Regions from separate parts of the Saccharopolyspora sp. ASAGF58 genome, predicted to be linked through region 1. Evidence: riboswitches for the same ligand, from Rfam matches in the RefSeq annotation. Region 1 holds a riboswitch; each other region holds the start of a gene.
What was found. A riboswitch is a leader RNA that binds a small molecule or an ion and turns the genes downstream of it on or off. The one in region 1 is predicted to bind thiamine pyrophosphate.
Positions count from the first base shown of each region.

Region 2: it holds a riboswitch for thiamine pyrophosphate, as region 1 does, so the genes downstream of both, thiD (bifunctional hydroxymethylpyrimidine kinase/phosphomethylpyrimidine kinase) here and FDZ84_RS36480 (cytosine permease) in region 1, are expected to answer to the same signal.
Region 3: it holds a riboswitch for thiamine pyrophosphate, as region 1 does, so the genes downstream of both, thiC (phosphomethylpyrimidine synthase ThiC) here and FDZ84_RS36480 (cytosine permease) in region 1, are expected to answer to the same signal.
Region 4: it holds a riboswitch for thiamine pyrophosphate, as region 1 does, so the genes downstream of both, thiO (glycine oxidase ThiO) here and FDZ84_RS36480 (cytosine permease) in region 1, are expected to answer to the same signal.

Region 1 is NZ_CP040605.1:7,788,605-7,793,581, forward strand. It holds gene FDZ84_RS36470 (family 2 encapsulin nanocompartment cargo protein polyprenyl transferase) at 1-572, shown strand, start outside; gene ispH (4-hydroxy-3-methylbut-2-enyl diphosphate reductase) at 671-1,597, shown strand; gene FDZ84_RS36480 (cytosine permease) at 1,720-3,048, opposite strand; TPP riboswitch at 3,039-3,152, opposite strand; gene FDZ84_RS41420 (helicase HerA-like domain-containing protein) at 3,163-3,372, opposite strand; gene FDZ84_RS36490 (VOC family protein) at 3,442-3,834, shown strand; gene FDZ84_RS36495 (nuclear transport factor 2 family protein) at 4,047-4,418, shown strand; gene FDZ84_RS36500 (SGNH/GDSL hydrolase family protein) at 4,558-4,977, shown strand, end outside.
Region 2 is NZ_CP040605.1:3,778,127-3,783,103, forward strand. It holds gene FDZ84_RS18065 (AMP-binding protein) at 1-773, opposite strand, end outside; gene FDZ84_RS18070 (hypothetical protein) at 898-1,197, opposite strand; gene FDZ84_RS18075 (hypothetical protein) at 1,302-2,045, opposite strand; TPP riboswitch at 2,213-2,308, shown strand; gene thiD (bifunctional hydroxymethylpyrimidine kinase/phosphomethylpyrimidine kinase) at 2,296-3,093, shown strand; gene tenA (thiaminase II) at 3,195-3,905, shown strand; gene FDZ84_RS18090 (polysaccharide pyruvyl transferase family protein) at 4,197-4,977, opposite strand, start outside.
Region 3 is NZ_CP040605.1:3,027,342-3,032,318, reverse strand. It holds gene FDZ84_RS14345 (AAA family ATPase) at 1-553, shown strand, start outside; gene FDZ84_RS14340 (LytR C-terminal domain-containing protein) at 757-1,386, opposite strand; gene FDZ84_RS40650 (DUF3263 domain-containing protein) at 1,386-1,841, opposite strand; gene FDZ84_RS14330 (peptide deformylase) at 2,012-2,590, shown strand; gene FDZ84_RS14325 (Uma2 family endonuclease) at 2,591-3,199, opposite strand; TPP riboswitch at 3,328-3,450, shown strand; gene thiC (phosphomethylpyrimidine synthase ThiC) at 3,437-4,977, shown strand, end outside.
Region 4 is NZ_CP040605.1:3,019,194-3,024,170, forward strand. It holds gene FDZ84_RS14285 (S1 family peptidase) at 129-1,259, shown strand; gene thiE (thiamine phosphate synthase) at 1,356-2,027, opposite strand; TPP riboswitch at 2,150-2,255, shown strand; partial or broken gene thiO (glycine oxidase ThiO) at 2,243-3,373, shown strand; gene thiS (sulfur carrier protein ThiS) at 3,361-3,561, shown strand; gene FDZ84_RS14305 (thiazole synthase) at 3,711-4,475, shown strand; gene FDZ84_RS14310 (FUSC family protein) at 4,774-4,977, opposite strand, start outside.

The DNA.
Region 1 (4,977 bases):
ACACCGCCGTGCTGAACCTGATCAACGGCCAGATCGCGGACCTCGCCTTCGAGGACCGGCGCAACGTCGAACTGGCCGAATGCCAGCGGATGGCCCGGGACAAAACGGGGGCGCTGCTGGGTTGTGCCTGCGCTCTCGGCGCGATGTTCGGCGGCGGCAAGCCCGACCAGATAGCCCGGCTCCGCAGCTTCGGCGAGCGGCTGGGGCTGGCTTTCCAGCACGTCGACGACCTGCTCGGGATCTGGGGCGATCCGGCGGTCACCGGTAAACCGGTGTTCTCCGACCTGCGCACCCGCAAGAAGACTCTGCCGGTGGTTTCCGCGCTGACCTCCGGCACGCCGGCCGGTCGGCGGCTGGCCGCCCTCTACCTCCGCGACCAGCCGCTGTCCGGCAGCGACCTGGCCCAAGCCGCCGATCTGATCGCGCTGGCCGGCGGGCGCGCCTGGAGCCAGAACCAAGCGGACGACCTGCTCGCATCCGCGCTGAGCGACCTGCACCGCTGCGACCCGGCCCCGCGCGCGGCCGAGGAGCTCAGCGCCCTCGCCCACCTGGTGACCCGCCGCGACCACTGACGCCGACCACCGATCGCGGCCGCCACCCGCATCTGGGAACACCGCCTCCGGGCAGCGGCCGGCGTTCGGCAACAGCCGACCGATTTTGGAGTGCAGTCATGCCGAGTCAACAGCGCACGGTGCTGCTCGCCGCACCGCGCTCGTTCTGCGCCGGGGTCGACCGCGCCATCGAGATCGTGGAGCAGGCGCTCGCGCTCCGCGGCGGCCCGATCTACGTGCGCAAGCAGATCGTGCACAACACGCACGTGGTGGCCGATCTGGAGAGCCGGGGCGCGGTGTTCGTCGACGAGCTCGACGCGGTGCCCGACGGCGCCACCGTGGTCTTCTCGGCGCACGGAGTTTCCCCTGCCGTGCGGGAGGAAGCGCAGCGGCGGGGCCTGGCGGTCATCGACGTGACCTGCCCGCTGGTGGCGAAGGTGCACGCCGAGGTGCGGCGGTTCGCAGGGCGCGGCGACACCCTGGTGCTCATCGGCCACAGTGGACACGAGGAGGTGGAGGGCACGCTCGGCGAGGCGCCCGACCAGACGGTGCTGGTGGAATCCGTCGAGGACGTCGGCGAGATCGAGGTGCCGGACCCGAGGCGGGTGTCCTACCTGACGCAGACCACCCTCGCCGTGGACGAGACGGCGGACATCGTCGCCGCGCTGCGGCGCCGCTTCCCGGCCGTCCGTGGGCCGTCCTCGAAGGACATCTGCTATGCCAGCACCAATCGGCAGGACGCGCTGTCGGCGATCGCCGGGGAGTGCGACCTGGTGCTGGTGATCGGCTCGGCGAACTCGTCGAACTCGAAGCGCCTGGTGGAGCTGGCCCGCCGCCAGGGCACCGCCGCCCACCTGATCGACGACGTCACCGACATCCAGCCCGCATGGCTCACCGGCGCCGAGACGATCGGCCTCACTGCGGGAGCCTCGGCTCCGCCGGGCCTGGTCGAGGACGTCATCGACCACCTCGAACCGGCCACGGTCATCGAGCACGAGACGACCCGCGAAGAGATCCGCTTCGGCCTGCCAGCCACACTCCGCTGAACGGGTTGCCAGGGCGATGGACCGGAACCCGGGAAATGGGTCCACGTGCAGATGGGTGTTGATCAGCGGACGAGCAGTTGGTTGAGGGGCACCCACGACCTTCGCCACGGTTGCCCCTGAACTCAGCTTTCCTCGGTGCGGCGGCGGAAGGCTCCGATGATCGCAGCCGCGAGGGCCGCCACGAGGAATGAGGTGAGGGCAGCGCTCATCCACGTCGGTACCGTGAAGCCGAGCGCGTCCCGCACACCCGTCCACAGCCGGCTCCACCAGCCTAGCTCACCCGGGTTGATCAGCTGGAACGCCGAGAAGCCGAGCAGCCAGGCCAGCAGCATGCCCCAGCGGGACGGGGCCTGCGCGGACAGGTCCCAGTCGCGGCGGCGGGCGTGCCCGAAGTAGTCCACCGCGAGCACGCCGAACATCGGCACGAACACCGAGCCGATCAGCAGCAGGAAGTTCGAGAACTGGGCGATGTCCAGGGTCAGCGCGAGCAGCGTGATCACCGCGCCGATGACCAGGCACAGCACCCGGCGGTCCGCGCTGGGCCGCAGGTTCTGGATGGAGACCGCGGTCGAGTAGGTGTTGGCGAAGGACTGGTCGACCTCGCGCAGCACCAGGATCCCGAAGAAGATCACCCCGAGCGGCACCGCCAGCAGCGGGTCGAACGCCTTGTCGGCATCGCCCGCGACCAGCGCCAACCCGAGCAGCCCCAGCAGGTAGCAGGCGATCTGGGTGACTGAATAGCCCACCGTCGCGGCGGTGAACGCGCCGGTCGCAGACTTCGAGTGCCGCGAGTAGTCCGAGGCGACCGGGATCCAGGACACCGCGACCGCCAGCGCGGCGTCCGCACCCGGCCAGAACCCCTGCCAGGAACCGGTGTTCATGTCCGGCAGCGGGTGGCTAACCAGCAGTTGGACGAAGAAGTACACCATCGCGATCGCCACCGCGATGCTGACGTAGCGCCGCAGCAGGCGCAGCGCGCCGAGCGGGCGCAGCGAGAGCGCGGTGGTCACCGCCCCGGCCAGCACCACGTACAACCACCGCGGGCCGCCACCGAACAGTGCCTCCGCGCCCTGCGCGATCACCAGCAGCTCGAAGGTGCCCCAGCCGACCAGCTGCAGGGCGTTCAGCACGGTCGGCAGGTATGACAGCTTGGTGCCGAAAAGGCCGCGCAGCAACATCATCGCGGGCGCCCCGGTGCGCGCCCCGGGGATCGCCGAAATGCCGACCATAATGCTGCCGATCACGGTGCCCACCACGCACGCGGTGACGGCGGCCGTGAAGGACAGCTGCGGCACTCCGCTCGGCGCGAGCACGGCCAGCGCCCCGCTGAACCCGAGCAGGCTCACCCCGAGATTGCCCCAGAACGCGCCCTGGTCGAGCACGCCCAGCGTCTTGGGCGCCGGTTCGTCCAGGGTGTGCGGAACTTCGGCACGATCGACGTCCAGCGCCATCAACAGCTCCCTACGCCGGCATTATCCGGACAGGTTCTGCGGTCGGTGGCGCGTGCGGTGCCACCCTCTCAGCCCGGTACGCCCGAGCTCCCGCGTGGATAAGTCGGAGGCACCTTACCCCGACGAGGTGACCGATGTCAGGTGGGCCCGATCACCTGCGGCGGTTGCTTCGGGCGGCTCCGGCGCGGCGACCTTCTTCGCCAGCAGTTCGTAGGCGGATTCCCGATCGACGGCCTGCTCGTACTTTCCGCGAAAATCGGACGACGCCGCGGCGGCCCGCACCCGGACGAGCGATGCCTGAACCGGTCCGGCTGCGGTTCCCATTGACCTCGACCTTGGTCTAACTCCTAGCCTCGGGAGTAGCGCAGCACGACGAGGAAAGCGAGCAAACCCATGGCCGTCCAACTCAACCACACGATCGTCGCCACTTCCGACAAGATCGCCAACGCGCGGTTCGTCGCCGACCTGCTGGGGCTACCCCAACCGGAACCCTTCGGGCCGTTCATGTGCGTCCAGACCAGCAACGACGTCACGCTGGACTACCTGGAGACCGGCGAGGAGATCAACCCGCAGCACTACGCGTTCCTGGTCACCGAAGGCGAGTTCGACGAGATCTTCTCGCGGATCCAGGCGCAGGACCTGCCGTACTGGGCGGACCCGGGGCACCACGAGGCGGGGCGGATCAACACCCGGGACGGTGGGCGCGGCGTCTACTTCGACGACCCCGACGGCCACGTCCTGGAGATCCTCACCCGCCCCTACGGCAGCGGCGACCAATCCAGCTGACCCACCACCTGGCCATGTCAGGACCCGCGACCGTATTGGCCTCTACTGAGGCGTTTTAAAGGTGCGGGTTGAGGCGAACGGACAGTGCGCCGTATATCGAGGCGAACAGGCCGTTCGCTTCCGCAGCCGTGAACGTTGCGCTGCTGGGGTTTCCGGAGCCTGCGCTTGCGCGTTGCGGATGCCAGACTCTTCAGATCATGGACTGGGAGCGAGTGCTTGCGTGGGTTGGCGGGTACGAGCGGGCGTGGCGGACGCCCGGCGTTGACGTGCTCGCGGAGATCTTCACCTTGGACGCGACGTACCAGCAGGCCCCGTACCTCGAGCCCGTTGTGGGGCTCGACGCCATCGGACGGATGTGGGAGGCCGAGCGCGTCGGGCCCGACGAGGAGTTCCGGCTGACGAGCAGCCCGGTGGCGCTCGAAGGCGACACCGCTGTCGTCCGGGTGGAGGCCCGCTACGGCGGCCCGGTGCCCCAGGAGTACCGGGACCTGTGGATCGTGCGGTTCGCCCCGGACGGGAAGTGCCTGGCCTTCGAAGAATGGCCCTTCTGGCCGGACAAGGACTACCGCGCCGAACCCCGCTGACGCGCCGATTCTTCGCCAAGCGGTCGCCGGATAGTCACCGCCGCCTCACCGCCGCAGGAGGCTCGGCGATCACCATGCTCACGTGCAGGACGCGATCACGGCGGGCCCGCCCGGCCCGCGACGAACACGGACCCTGGCGGTGCTCGGCGATTCTGTCGCCGTGGGCATGGGCGATCCGGTAGTCGGCGGGTGGCGCGGGTTCGCGCCGCTGCTGGCCGAAGCGCTCGGCGCCACGGAGGTGGCGAACGTGGCATCGAGCGGGGCGCGCGTCGCAGCCGTGCGCGACGCCCAGTTGCCCGCCGCCCTCCGCGCCGCGCCGGATGCGGCCGTGGTGATGGTCGGCATGAACGACACGATGCGCTCCGACTTCGACGCCCGACGGCTGCGGCGGCAGCTCAACGACGTCGTGCGCGCGCTCACCGCCGCGGGCGCGACCGTCGTGACGATCCGTTACCACGACCACGGCCGGGTCTTCCGGTTGCCCGGGCCGCTGCGGAGGGCACTGGCCAGGCGTATCAAGGAGCTCAACCGGATCTTGGACGCCGTCGCCGAGACGCAT
Region 2 (4,977 bases), 4.0 Mb from region 1:
GCGAGGCCCCAGGTGTGGAACAGCGGTGCGCTGACCAAGATCCGGTCCCCGTTGCGCAGCGGCACGCGGGACAGGATCGACGCCGCGGGCGCGAGCCCCGGCGGATCGGGGCGGCGGGCGCCCTTCGGGGTTCCGGTGGTGCCGGAGGTGAGCACGATCATCCGGGAGTGCCGCTTCGGCCGGGGCAAGTGCTTGGCCGAGGACGTGGCGATCAGGTGCTCCAGCGTGTCGTGCCGGGTGGTGCCTTCGGTCCACGCCAGCACGGCTTCGACGTCTTCGGGCAGGTCCGGCAGGTGGGCGCGGTATTCGGCGTCCAGGACCAGCAGGCCGACCCGCTGCTCGGCGATCACGTTGGCGAGCAGCGGGGTGCTCAGGCCCGTGTTGAGCAGAACCACGTCTATGCCGAGCTTGGCGGCGGCGACGATCGTCTCGATCGGCCCGTGGTGGTTGTGGCACAGCACGCCGATCCGGGTGCCTCGGGGAACCCGGTTGCGCAGGCCGTTGGCGAGCCGGGTGGTGCGTTGCGAGAGCTCGGCGTAGCTGAGCGCGCCACGCTCGTCGATCACGGCCGGGCGGTCGGCGTGGCGCACCGCGCCGACGGCGAAGCCCAGCGGCGGGGTGATGCCCCAGCGGCGCCAGGCGAGGACGATGCGCAGCAGCTTGTCCGGCCGAAGCGGGCTGATCACGCCCTGCTTGGTCAGGACGGACACCGTGTGCAGGCCCGACGTCCCGCGCCGGAGCAGCGCGACTGATCGTTGCCAGAACGTGCTCACGCAGTCACCTCTCGGTTGCCAGGCTACCGGGAGTGGATGATGCCGCGAGCGGACTTGCGGGGGAAGACTGCGATCGTGAGCGCGGCGGCGGACGGACCGCCAGCCACCGCGCTCACGAGGGGATTCATTCCATTGCGGCGGCCACCACGATCGCGTCGCGCAGGGCAGCGCGAAGTCTGCCGACCTCCAGCGGGGAAAGCACCGCGGTCTCGCCCGCTGGAGCGATCACCACCACGTTCCCCTGGTTGATCAACACCGACATGTCACGACGTCTGCCGGCGACATCGCGGCAGCTCACGTGCCACTGCCTGGCGGGCTCCACGTTCCCAGCCTCCCTGTTGCAGTCCGCGCGCTCTGCCTCCCGCGCGCGGTTGTTGATCGAGGGACGCAGCTGGACGCGCACCGTGACGGCGGTTCTGCGCATAAGCCACCCGAAAACTTCAGGTTTACCCCTGGTAAGGGGAACCGATACGCAGAGTGTCCGCAATTTCAATTGAAACTGCGGACACGGGCGGGGTCGGCCGGTCTTCAGACCGGGCGGACCACCAGGCCGTTCGGTTCGGCGGTGAAGGTGACCGCGGCTTCCTCGAAGTCGGCGATCGGCAGCTCATCGCGCACCAGCCGGTGCGGCGCGTCGAAGGCCTCGACCCGGATCTCGCGGGTGGTCAGCGTCCGCTCCGGGAAGTCCGCGCCGCCGACCTGGACCTGCAGCTCGCCGCCCTGCACCGTCATGGTCAGCCAACCGCCGGGCACCGTCAGCTGCTCACCGTCGGAGGTCAGGACCAGCCGGCTGGCACCGGGGTTCTCGGCGCGCACGGCGACGTGCGAGATCGCGACGTCGCGCTGGCCGGAGTCGCCGGCCAGCGCGATCACGTCCCGCTTGACCTCCTCGGCGGGGCCGTCCCCGGGCTTCGGCGCGAGCACCGGGGCGCGCAGTTCGGCGGCCACCCGGTAGGGCTGCCACGATCCGGCGCCGATCAGGTTGACCACCGCGGTGATCTCGACGTCGGCCAGCAGCCGGTCGCTGCCGGGAGCCGGAGTCACTTCGACCGCGGCGACGTCGCGCCGGTTCAGCAACTCGCGCAGCGCCTTCGCGCGCTGCCTGCTGTTGCGGTCGAATCCGCGGGTGATCGCCACCGTCCCCGAACCGGCGGCCGCCACGGCGGCTTCGGTCAGGTCCGCCAGCGGGGCCCAGATCCGGGCGGGATCCTCCGGCCGGGGCTGCCGGCGGGAACGGGCGAAACTCGGGGCATCGGTCGTGGTTTCCATCATCAACCACTTTAGTCCGCGGCGAAGGGTTGCCTGGCCTGCCGGTGGTGACCTTCACGGTGTGAATTCGATCGCTGTGCCGGGTCGGGCGCCGGGCGAGCGGCCGTGCGCCTGATCGACTGAGGGCGCCGAGGGCGTGGTCGCGCGGCGGTCCCGGTTGTTAGGTTGGTGGCAGTGACGCGGGGTGCCTGGGCTGCCGGGCTGAGAACAGACCCGTTGAACCTGACCTAGCTCGTACTAGCGGAGGGACGTCATGGTTCCCAATGTGCTGACCATCGCAGGCACCGACCCCAGCGGCGGCGCCGGTGTGCAAGCCGATCTGAAGACCTTCTCCGCGCACGGCGCCTACGGCATGTCCGTGATCACCGCGCTGGTCGCGCAGACCACCACCGGTGTTTCCGAGGTCCACGAGGTGCCGCCGGAGTTCATCACCGCGCAGCTGGTAACGCTGCTCGACGACGTGCGGGTGGACGCGGTCAAGATCGGCATGCTGGCCAACGCCGAGGTGATCCGCGCGGTGATCGGGGTCCTCGACCGCTACTCGCCGCCGCACGTCGTGCTGGACCCGGTGATGGTCGCCAAGAGCGGTGACCGGCTGCTCGCGCCGGAGGCGGTCAGCGTGCTGCGCGACGAGCTGTTGCCGCGCGTGGACCTGATCACCCCGAACCTGCCCGAGACCGCCGATCTGCTGGGCGAGCCGGAGATCACCGACCCCAACGACATGCCCGCGCAGGCCGAGCGGCTGGCCAGGCTGGGCGCGAAGCAGGTGCTGCTAAAGGGCGGTCACCTCGACGGCCGGTCCAGCGTGGACCTGCTCTACGGCGAAGGGATCGCCGAGTTCCTGTCCAGCGAGCGCGTCGTGACCACCAACGACCACGGCACCGGCTGCACGCTGTCGGCCGCGATCGCGGCGCTGCGTCCGCAGCGCGCAGACTGGCTCGACGCGGTGCGCGAGGCCAAGGAGTACCTGACGGAGGCGCTGCGCGCTTCCGACCGGCTCGACGTGGGCCACGGCCACGGCCCGGTGCACCACTTCCACCACTGGTGGTGATCGACGCTCCCCGGTGTCGTGAGCGCTTTTGGTTGCCATAGCGCCGAAAAGTGCTCACGGGGGCCCCGCACCACAGGTCGAGACAGCTACGAGAGGTTCTGATGAGCAAGCTGCCCGCTCCGCCCGCCGACGGTTTCTGCGCCGAGGCTTGGGCGCACACCGCCGATCTGCAGCAGGCGATCGTCGAGCACCCGTTCAACGCCGCGCTCACCGACGGCACCCTGGACCGCGACCGGTTCGCGTTCTACATCGTGCAGGACGCGCGCTACCTGGTCGGTTTCGCGCAGGCGCTGGCGGCCGCCGCGACGCGGGCCGACAACGCCGAGGACGCGGCGTTCTTGGCCGGTGCGTCCCAGGGCGCACTGGTCGAGGAGCGCCGGCTGCACGCCGGTTACGTCGCGGAGTTCGGCCTTACCGACGCCGAGATTGCCGGGGTCGACACGTCCCCGTCCTGCCTGGCCTACACCTCGTACCTGCGGGCGACCGCGCTGACCGAGCCGTATCCGGTGCTGCTGGCGGCGATCCTGCCGTGCTTCTGGGTGTACCAGCACGTGGGCACCGCGATCCTGGAAGCCACCGGTGGTGCCGAAGATCATCCGTACCGGGCGTGGATCCAGACCTATGCCGACGACGAGTTCGCCGAGGCGGTGCTGACCGCGCGCGACCTCACCGACCGGGTCGCCAAGGGAGCCGACGCCGAGACCCGGCAGCGGATGCTCGACGCGTTCACCCGAGCGACTGAGTACGAGTGGCTGTTCTGGAACAGCGCTTGGATCAAGGAGGAGTGGCAGACTTCGCGATTCCTGAACTAATCGCGAAACCCCTTGCAAGGTGGGCAGGAACGCACTTCGGCCCAGTGTGATCCGGTGCACGAACGGGGCCGTAACGAATCGCGAGCCGAAGCGATTCTCCCAGCGAGACGCCCGTCCGGGCGGGGACTTGGATGTGGGTTCTTCCCACCGTAGACGGAGTTTCGACGACAGTGGGCAATTCTATTCTGATTGTTCTGATGGGCATGCTGGTGCCCGTGTTAGCGGCTGCGCCGTTCTACCTCGCCGACCGCCGTCGGGAGCAGCAGGATGCCGTCGAGGGCGATGAATAGGTCAGCCCCCGTAGATCTTCTTCGCGAGTTCTTCCTTGCCCCGCTTGAGTTCCTGCAACGTATTGGCGGCGAATCCACGGCTGGTCGGCATGGCCGGGATCCGCAGGCCTTCGCTGAGCGTCCAGCCGGAGCCGCAGTCGATCAGCGACCGGTGCTTGTTGGTGTAGTAGCCGGAGTTGATCGACACCGCGACCCCGTGCGCTCCGGCCGCGGCCGCCATCAGGTGCACGTGGAACCGGCTGGACAGCCAGCGCTGCCCGGCCGCCGCGGGCAGCCCGTCGGCCATGATCTCGGAGAACGGGTAGAAGCGGGCGCCCGGTAGGTCGTGTTCCACCAGCGCGAAGACCTCGCGGTCCACGCGTGGGATGCCTTCGACGAAGCCGACTTGCTCGGGGCGCACGCCCCATTCGCCCAGCGTGTCCAACAGGAATCCGGCGAGCGCGGGCACCGAATCGTCGAGCAGGTCCGACTGCAGGCACACCATGACCTCGCGCAGGTCGTCGTCCCGGTACATCCCGGGTTCGACCCCGAAGAACATGTCGTCGCCGGTGTGCGAGGTGGCGCTGGACAGCGCCGCCGACGGCTCGTCGCGCACGTCGACGACCTCGAACTGCGCGGCGAGGTTGCGCAGCAGCGGTTCCGCTTCGTCGGCGACCGGCGACAGCCCTTGGCCGGTCATCACCGCCCGGCCGCCGGAACGGCGCGTCGCCGCGACCGCGGCCGCGAGCAGGCCGATGTGCCGCGGCCAGATGCCGTTGACGAATCCGCCGCCGACGATGTGC
Region 3 (4,977 bases), 3.3 Mb from region 1:
GTCCGAGCGAGCGGTCCGCGAGCTGTTCCTGCGGGCCGCGAACGCCGCGCCGACGCTGGTGTTCCTCGACGAGGTGGACGCGCTGGCGCCCCGCCGCGGCCAGTCCTCGGACTCCGGGGTGGCGGACCGGGTGGTCGCCGCGCTGCTGACCGAGCTCGACGGCGTGGAGCCGATGCGCGACGTGGTCGTCCTCGGCGCCACGAACCGCCCGGAGCTGGTCGACCCGGCCCTGCTGCGACCCGGCCGGCTGGAGCGCCTCGTCTACGTCCCGCCGCCCGACGTAGCAGCCCGCGAGGCGATCTTGCGATCCGCGGCGAAGAACACTCCGCTGGCGTCCGATGTAGACCTGGCTGCCCTCGCCGAGGAACTCGACGGCTACTCCGCCGCCGACTGCGCGGCCCTGATCCGCGAAGCGGCCCTGACGGCGATGCGCGAATCCCTGTCCGCAGCGGAGGTTTCCGCAGAGCACCTCGCCACGGCCCGCAAGGCGGTCCGCCCCTCGCTCGACCCGGCCCAGCTCGCGTCCCTGGAGGCTTACGCCAACCGCCCCTAACCCGGACGGATGTCAATTTCTCGCGAAATCGACCGGTGACCGGGTGACGCGGTCGCCGGAAGTGACGCAACGCAACCGCCACCCTGGAAACCCGCCGCCCCGTCACCCTCGGGGTGCACAATTTCGTGAGAAATCGACGTTCACCCGGGCGACGGTCAATTTCTCGCGAAATTGGCACGACCCCGGGTGAACGAATGGGACCGTCACTTGGTGTTGGCGTGGCCCTTGTAGTCGTTGGTGATGATGGCGATCAAGCCCGGCGTGGCGTCCTGGATGCCTTCGAAGCGGGGCTCCGCGCGCGCTCCGAAGCGGACCGCCATCTCCTGTGCCTGCTGCTCCTCGACGGTGCCGGGCCGGAAGTAGATCGTCGTGGTGGGGATCAGCCCCGCCGAGTAGTTGCCGACCTCCGGCACCTCGTAACCCGAGCTCCGGAAGTCCTCCGCGGCCCGGTGCGCCAATCCGCTGATCGTGCTGTTGTTGTAGACCCGCACCAGGATCTTGGTCGTCGTGTTACCGGAACCGACGGGTACGTCCTGGTTCTGCGTGCCCTGAGGCGGCGCGGGCGGCGGGCTGTCCTGTGTGGCCGGTGACGGCGCGACCTGCGACGTGGCGGGCGGCACCACGGCGGACTCGGCGGGCGGATTCTGGGTCAGCGACATGACCGGCGGGTTGTTGCCCGGTTCCGGGGGCAGCGGCTGGGCGGAATTCGACGCGCCGCCGCCGGAAACCAGCGTGACGATGCCGACGACGCCCGCGATCGCACCGACCCCGATCAGACCGAAGCCGATGATCTTGGCCTTGGCGGGTCCGGTGGACGGTTCCCCTGAAGTCATCAGTGCAACTCGATTCCCAGTCGTTGGGCGGCCCGTGCGCGCTGCCTACCCGCCCTTGCCTTGCGCAGCCTCTTGATCAGCATAAGGTCTTCTTGCGCGGCGGCCGGACTGTCCAGCAACGCGTTCAGCAATTGGTAGTACCGCGACGCGGACATGTCGAACAGCTCGCGGATCGCGCGCTCCTTCTTCACGCCCTCGCGCTTCCACCACTGCGACTCGAAGGCGAGGATGCCCCTCGCCCGATCGTCGAGTTCGTCGTCCGGCGCCGACGGCTGGGGCGGCACCGGCTGGGGCGGCGGTTCCACGATCCGCTCGATCGGCTGAGTGATCGGCTCGGCGAGTCGCAACGGCCGACCGGGTGCCGGATCAGATGTTCCCTGCCGTTGTTGCAGGCGCGCCAACTGTTCGCACTGACGGGCGATCTCCTGCGCAGTCAGCATTTGGGCGGCGTCCATCTGGCTCCTCGCCTCGCGATTCGGGACTTCCCGCGTTCGCAGGAATCACACGGCTGTGATTCCCCCTCAATTACACCATGCTCGGATTCGCGGCGGGAGCGGATCACACTGCCAGCAACGCGCGGGAGCACCCCGGCGCAACAGGCACCGGAAGCGCTAAAGTCCCGCTCATGGCTGTTCACCCGATCTGCGTCGTCGGCGACCCGGTGCTGCACAACCCCACCCGTCCGGTGGAGCGGTTCGACGACGCGCTGCGCACCCTCGTCGACGACATGTTCGAGACGATGGCCGCCGCCAACGGGGTCGGGCTGGCGGCCAACCAGATCGGCATCGACCTGCGGTTGTTCGTTTACGACTGCCCCGACGACGCGGGCGTCCAGCACCGCGGCGTGGTGGTCAACCCCGAACTGATGACCGCCGAGATCCCGCAGACCATGCCCGACCCGGACGACGACTGGGAGGGCTGCCTGTCGGTCCCCGGCGAGTCCTACCCGACCAGCCGGGCGAGCTGGGCGAAGGTCACCGGGTCCGATGTGGACGGAAAGCCGATCGAGGTCGAGGGGACCGGTTTCTTCGCCCGCTGCCTGCAGCACGAGACCGACCACCTGGACGGCCACCTCTACCTGGAACGCCTGGTCGGCCGCCACGCCCGAGCTGCGAAGAAGATGGTGCGGCGCAACGGCTGGGGCATCCCCGGCCTGACTTGGGACCCGGCCGAACACGGCGACCCCTTCGCCGAGGACGACTGATCAGAACTGACTTGTGTCAAGCGTGATGCCGAACGGCTCGGGCAACTCGACAGGCTCACCGAAAACTACGCGGTGTTGATGGAGATAACGCCCGCCGGTCGGCTGCGAGAACAACGTCACCGTCGGCCCGTCCGACGCGAACCTGTCGATCAATAGATACAAAGGAATTCCTGCATGCCCATAACCCCAAAGCTTCCTCGTGCGATCGTCATCGGCGTTGCCTCGAGATGTGATCTCCACAACCAGCAACGCCTTGTCTGCGAGGATTGAGCTCTTGCCCGCCGGAACATCACTCCTGGGAATCACCACGAGATCAGGCGTGCACAAACTCTTGCGCTCCGGAATCTTGATCCCGGATGTCTGAAAAATTGCCCACTCCTTCGAAATCGAATCGCGCAGTTCTCCGTGCACGACATCCGCAATCAGGTTATGCGCGTTTTCTGGCGGCGGCGTCATCACAACCCTTCCTTCGATGATCTCCGCGCGCCAAGCCGCGTTGGGAAGGTCGAGGTTCTGCCAGATTTCGACCAACTCTTCCCAGGTAGCGGTTTCGAACGCTGGGGCAGCAGTCACAGCTGGGTCACCTCCTGTATCGATGTCGCCACGCACCGTACTCACCATCCCTGACAACGTTGCGATCGCCCTGGTCATGAGCCTAACGGCAATCCGCGCTGCCGTCATCGGAGTGACCGGGGGTTGGCAGGTTCGACGGGTCCGGCTAGCCTCGGGCCGCGACAAACCAAAACCGCGGGAGCTCGTACCAACAGCGGGCTGAGAGGGCGGCTGGAGAACTCCGGGGCCGCCGACCGCACGAACCTGACCGGGTAATGCCGGCGTAGGGAGTGGATGGCAGTGGCCGACGTGCGTCCGAACGCGTCCGAGAACGGGACCAAGATCACCACCGGGCCGATCAGCGGCTCGCGGAAGGTGTTCCGGGACTCCGAATCCGGCCTGCAAGTGCCATTCCGCCGCATCGAGTTGACCAACGGCGAGCACCTCGACGTGTACGACACCTCCGGGCCGTACACCGACGAGAACGCCAACGTTGACGTCCACAGTGGACTTCACCGGATGCGGGCGGGGTGGACCGACGGCCGGGAACACCGGACCCAGCTCGGCTGGGCCAGGGCCGGCGTCATCACGCGGGAGATGGAGTACATCGCGACCCGCGAAGGCGTCCCGGCCGAACTGGTCCGGGACGAGGTGGCCAGCGGCCGGGCGGTGATCCCCGCCAACCGCTGCCACCCGGAGAGCGAGCCGATGATCATCGGCAAGAAGTTCCTGGTGAAGGTCAACGCCAACATCGGCAACTCCGCGGTGACCTCCTCGGTCGAGGAGGAGGTGGAGAAGATGGTGTGGGCCACCAGGTGGGGCGCCGACACCGTCATGGACCTGTCCACCGGGAAGCGGATCCACGAGACCCGCGAGCGGATCCTGCGCAACTCGCCGGTACCGATCGGCACCGTGCCGATCTACCAGGCGCTGGAGAAGGTCAACGGCGATCCGGCCGAGCTGACCTGGGAAATCTACCGCGACACCGTCATCGAGCAGTGCGAGCAGGGCGTGGACTACATGACCGTGCACGCCGGGGTGCTGCTGCGCTATGTGCCGCTGACCGCGAACCGGGTCACCGGCATCGTGTCCCGCGGCGGCTCGATCATGGCCGCGTGGTGCCTGGCGCACCACCGGGAGAGCTTCCTCTACACGCACTTCAGCGAGCTCTGCGAGATCCTGCGCGACTACGACGTCACGTTCTCCCTCGGCGACGGCCTGCGGCCCGGCTCCATCGCGGACGCCAACGACCGCGCGCAGTTCGCCGAACTGGAGACCCTCGGCGAACTCACCCACATCGCCCGGGAGCACGACGTGCAGGTGATGATCGAGGGTCCGGGGCACGTCCCGATGCACAAGATCGCCGAGAACGTGCGGCTGGAAGAGGAGCTGTGCGGCGAGGCGCCGTTCTACACGCTCGGGCCGCTGACCACCGACATCGCCCCCGCCTACGACCACATCACGTCCGGCATCGGCGCGGCGATGATCGCCCAGGCGGGCACCGCGATGCTCTGCTACGTCACCCCGAAGGAGCACCTGGGGCTGCCCAACCGGGACGACGTGAAGACCGGCGTGATCACCTACAAGATCGCCGCGCACGCCGCCGACCTGGCCAAGGGCCACCCGCGCGCGCAGGAGCGGGACGACGCGCTGTCCACGGCGCGGTTCGAGTTCCGCTGGACGGACCAGTTCAACCTGTCGCTGGACCCGGACACCGCGCGCGAGTTCCACGACGAGACGCTGCCCGCCGAACCGGCCAAGACGGCGCACTTCTGCTCGATGTGCGGGCCGAAGTTCTGCTCGATGAAGATCACCCAGGACATCCGCAGGTTCGC
Region 4 (4,977 bases), 3.3 Mb from region 1:
ATCGAGTTGCGCAGGGGGCGTTTTGGGTGAGATGGGGCGAAAGGGAAAATGTGGGACTGGTGAGCTCCTCTGATACTGGATCGGCGGCGGGGGTTCTGAGATCCAGCTCACGAAGAGGGAGACATCAGATGAAGCGCAGACTCGCGGCCCGGGTGGCCGGGACCGTGATGTTGGCGGCGGGGACGGTGGCCGCGCTGACCATGCCGGCCACCGCCACCACCACCGAAACCGCGCCGCCCGCGAGCGAAGCGGCGACCCTGCTCGACGCGATGCAGCGCGACCTGGGCCTCAACCGGGACGAGGCCCGCCAGCGGCTCGACCAGGAAGCCGCCGCCAACCGCGCGGAGCAGCAGCTCCGCGGCTCGCTGGGCGGCACCTTCGGCGGGGCCTACTTCGACCCGGCGAGCGGCAAGCTCGTCGTCGGCGTCACCGACCCGGCCGCCTTCGACGCGGTGCGGGCCGCCGGTGCCGAGCCCACGCTGGTCGACTACTCCATCGAGGAGCTCAACGGGGTCGTCGAGGGCCTGAATCTCCGCAGCACCGCAGCCCCCAAGCCGGTTTCCGGCTGGTACGCCGACAGCCGCGCGAACTCTGTCGTCGTCACCACCAGGCCGGGCAGCGCCGTCCAGGCGGCGCAGTTCGTGCAGTCCACCGGCGTCCTCGTTGACGCGGTGCGGGTCGTGGAGTCGACGGAGAACCCGCGCACCCTGGCCGACGTCATTGGTGGCAACGCCTACTACATCGGCAGCGCCCGCTGTTCGGTCGGGTTCTCGGTGCAGGGCGGCTTCGTGACCGCCGGGCACTGCGGCAACGAGGGCGACACCACGTCGCAGCCCACCGGCCAGTTCGAGGGCTCGTCGTTCCCGGACAACGACTACGGCTGGGTCCGGGTCGGATCCGGCGAGACCCCGCAGCCGCTGGTGAACCAGTACAACGGCAGCAACGTCAGCGTGGCCGGCTCCACCGAGTCCGCCGTGGGCGCGTCCATCTGCCGCTCCGGTTCCACCACGGGCTGGCACTGCGGTTCGGTGCAGGCCAAGAACCAGACCGTGCAGTACCCGCAGGGCACCGTGACCGGCCTGACTCGCACCGACGTCTGCGCCGAGCCAGGTGACTCCGGTGGTTCGTGGCTGTCCGGCAACCAGGCCCAGGGCGTGACCTCCGGCGGTTCGGGCAACTGCAGCTCCGGCGGCACGACCTACTTCCAGCCGGTGAACGAGATCCTCCAGGCCTACGGCCTGAGCTTGCTCACCCAGTAACGCCCCCGACCGGCCCCCGGCGATCGGCCGGGGGCCGCGTCATGTCCGGGGTACTCCCAGGTGGACGTCCGGTGCGGACCGCGTGATCGGCGGGTCTCAGCCCAGGTGGTCGCGGAGTTCGCGGGCCGCCGCCCTTGGGTCCTCGGCTCGGGTGATCGCGCGGACCACGACGATCCGCTCCGCCCCGGCCTTGAGGGCCTCGTCGAGGTTGTCCGGGCCGATGCCGCCGATCGCGAACCACGGCCGACCGTGCCCGCGGTGCTCCGCGGCGTGCTCCACCAGGCCGAGCCCGGCCGCCTGGCGCCCCGGCTTGGTCGGGGTCGTCCACACTGGACCGGTGCAGAAGTAGTCCACGCCGGGTTCGATGGCCGCGGCATCGGCCTGCACCACGTCGTGCGTGGACCGGCCGATCGCGACGTGCTCGCCGACGATGCGCCGGGCGATCTCCACCGGCAGGTCGTCCTGCCCGAGGTGCAGGATGTCGGCCTCGGCGGCCATCGCCACGTCCGCGCGGTCGTTCACCGCGAGCAGCGCGCCGTGCCGCACGCAGGCCTCGGCCAGCACCTCCAGCGCCGCCAGCTCGTGGCGGGCCTCCAGCGGAGCGCCGTTCGGTTGCTTGTCCCGCAGCTGGATGATGTCGACCCCGCCGGCCAAGGCCGCGTCCGCGAACTCCGCGAGATCACCGCGCTCGGTGCGCGCGTCGGTGCACAGGTACAGCCGCGACTCGTCGAGGCGGGCGCGGATGCCGAAGCCGTCCAATCCAGGCATGTTCCACAGGGTAGCCCCCTGCGGCGCGGCCGCCGTACGCGCTTTCGGCGCTCACGCCCCGGGCATCGTGAAAATTGCTCGACCTCGCCCTGACGTCGCAATCCTCGCCCGGTACGGTGGTCCTCGGTGAGCACGGGAGTCCGGGTACCGGGCTGAGAGGGGGCGTTGGCCCCGACCGTCGAACCTGATCCGGGTCATGCCGGCGCAGGGAGCGTGGAGTGTCTGAAGAACGGAAGAAGCACGTCGTCGTCGTAGGAGGCGGCGTGATCGGCATGTCCGTGGCCTGGCGCGCAGCCGCCGCGGGACACCGGGTGCAGCTCGTCGACGCCGAACCGGCGTCCGGGGCGTCCAACGTGGCCGGCGGGATGCTGGCGCCGATCGCCGAGGCGTGGCCCGGCGAAGAGGAACTGCTGGAACTGGGCGAGGCGTCGCTGCGGCTGTGGCCGGCTTTCGCCGGCGAACTCGGTCAAGCCTCCGGCCTGCCTTCCGGATTGCGCCGCGAGGGAACCCTGGTCGTCGGCGTGGACAGCGCCGACCGGGCCGAGCTGGACAGCCTCGTCGACTACCTCGCCCGGCTCGGCCGCACCGTCACCCGCCTGACCAGCCGGGATGTGCGACGCCTGGAGCCGTCCCTGGGGCCGGCGGTGCGCGGTGGGCTTGAGGTGCCGGGCGACCTCGCGGTCGACAACCGCCTCGCGCTGGCTGCGCTGCGCGCGGCCGCCGCTGCGGCGGGCGTCGATTTCGTCGCGGCGAACGCGAAGCGGGTCCGGCCCGGCGCGGTGGAGCTCGAAGATTCCACTGTGGACTGCGATGTCGTGGTGATCGCGGCGGGCGTCCACTCGGGCGCGCTGCACCCCGCGCTGAAGGACCGGATCCGGCCGGTGAAGGGCGAAATCCTCCGCCTGCGCGCGCGGCCCACGGCGCTGCCGCCGCCCAGCCGCACGATCCGCGGCCCGGTGCGCGGCCGGCAGACCTACCTGGTGCCGCGCGACGGCGGCGGGCTGGTGCTCGGCGCCACCCAGTACGAGGTCGGGTTCGACACCGAGGTCACCGTGGGCGGGGTGCGAGACCTGATCGCCGACGCCGAGCGGCTGATGCCGGGCATCGCCGAGTACCAGCTCGTCGAGGCCGCGGCCGGGCTGCGCCCGAGCACCGACGACAACCTGCCGGTGCTCGGCTGGCTGGAACCCGGTGTGCTGGCGGCCACCGGGCATCACCGCGGCGGCTTCCTGCTCGCCCCGGTCACCGTCGAGGCGGTGCTCGCGCTGCTGCACGGCGAGGAGCCCGCCACCGAGATCAAGGCCGCCGATCCGAGCCGATGGGGAGGACAGCAGTGCACGTCGTGATCAATGGGGAGACCCGGCAGGTAGCCGCCGACGCAACGCTCGCGGCGGTGCTGCAGGAATTCGGGGTGCCCCACCGGGGCGTGGCCGTGGCGCTGGACGGTTCGGTGGTGCCGCGTGCCGTGTGGCCGGACACCACGCTGAGCCCCGATGCCACCATCGAGGTCCTCACCGCAGTGCAAGGAGGGTGACGTGGCTCCGCCCCACCCGGAGGAGGGGCGTCCAACCGGAAAGCCGGAAAGGTTGCGGTCCAACCCGAACCGACCCCTTGCGAAGCAGAAGAAGCGCATCGAACCGGGCATCGGTTCCCGCGCCACCCGAACCCGTCGTTAGGAGAGTCATGGACGACCCGTTGGTGATCGCCGGCCGCGAGTTCGGTTCGCGGCTGATCACCGGGACCGGAGGGGCGACGAACCTCGCGGTCCTGGAGCGCGCGCTGATCGCGTCCGGAACCGAGCTGACGACCGTGGCGATGCGCCGCGCCGACGCCGGCGGCGGCACCGGGGTGCTCGACCTGCTGCGCAAGCTCGGCATCGAAGCATTGCCGAACACGGCGGGCTGCCGGACGGCGGCTGAGGCCGTGCTGACCGCGCAGCTGGCGCGGGAGGCGCTGGAGACGAACTGGGTCAAGCTGGAGGTCGTCGCCGACGAGGACACCCTGCTGCCCGATCCGGTGGAGCTGCTCGACGCCGCGGAACAGCTGGTCGACCAGGGCTTCGTGGTGCTCGCCTACACCAACGACGACCCGGTGCTGGCGCTGAAGCTGGAGGAGGCCGGCTGCGCGGCGGTTATGCCGCTCGGTTCGCCGATCGGCACCGGCCTTGGCATCCGGAACCCGCACAACATCGAGATGATCGTCTCCCGCGCGTCGGTGCCGATCGTGCTGGACGCGGGCATCGGCACGGCCTCGGACGCGGCGCTGGCGATGGAGCTCGGCTGCTCCGCGGTCCTCCTGGCCACGGCGGTGACCCGCGCCCAGGACCCGGAGCGCATGGCGGCGGCGATGCGAGCGGCGGTCGAGGGCGGCCGCCTGGCGTCCCTGGCGGGCCGAATCCCGAAGCGCTTCTGGGCCCAGGCCTCCAGTCCCGGCCGACCCCTGGAGTGAGCGGGAGGCGCTGGCTGGCCGGGACCGGCTCACCGGTTCCGGCCAGGGCCGGGCCGCCCGGGAAACCGAGCCGGGCCTGCCAGGCGAAAACCGCCTTCCCCGCCGCATAACCGAGGAAAAGCACCGCCACCGCGTACGCGGGCCGGCATCGCGGGCGATCAGATCCCATGCTGCGACGGTAGGAACCGCAAGCCGGGGATCAATCCCGTCCGAGTTGGAAACGCCTCCCCCGCAGGGGGAGACGTCGCGCGCGAGGTGCAGGCACCACGACACGCACGACCCGGGTTCGGTACCCGGGTCAGCGGATGTGGAGGCGTTCGGGGCGGACGAAGCTGATCGTGTAGCTCTTCCACGGGCTGTCGTAGCCGAAGGTCCGGTCGATCGCCTGGCGGGCGTGCAGGGCGTTCTCCACCAGCGAGCTCGCCAGCAGCTCCGTCGCCGGGGCGCTGCCCGTCGGCACGTCCGGGATCTTCGCGGTCGGCTTGCCGCCCAGCAGGTCGTC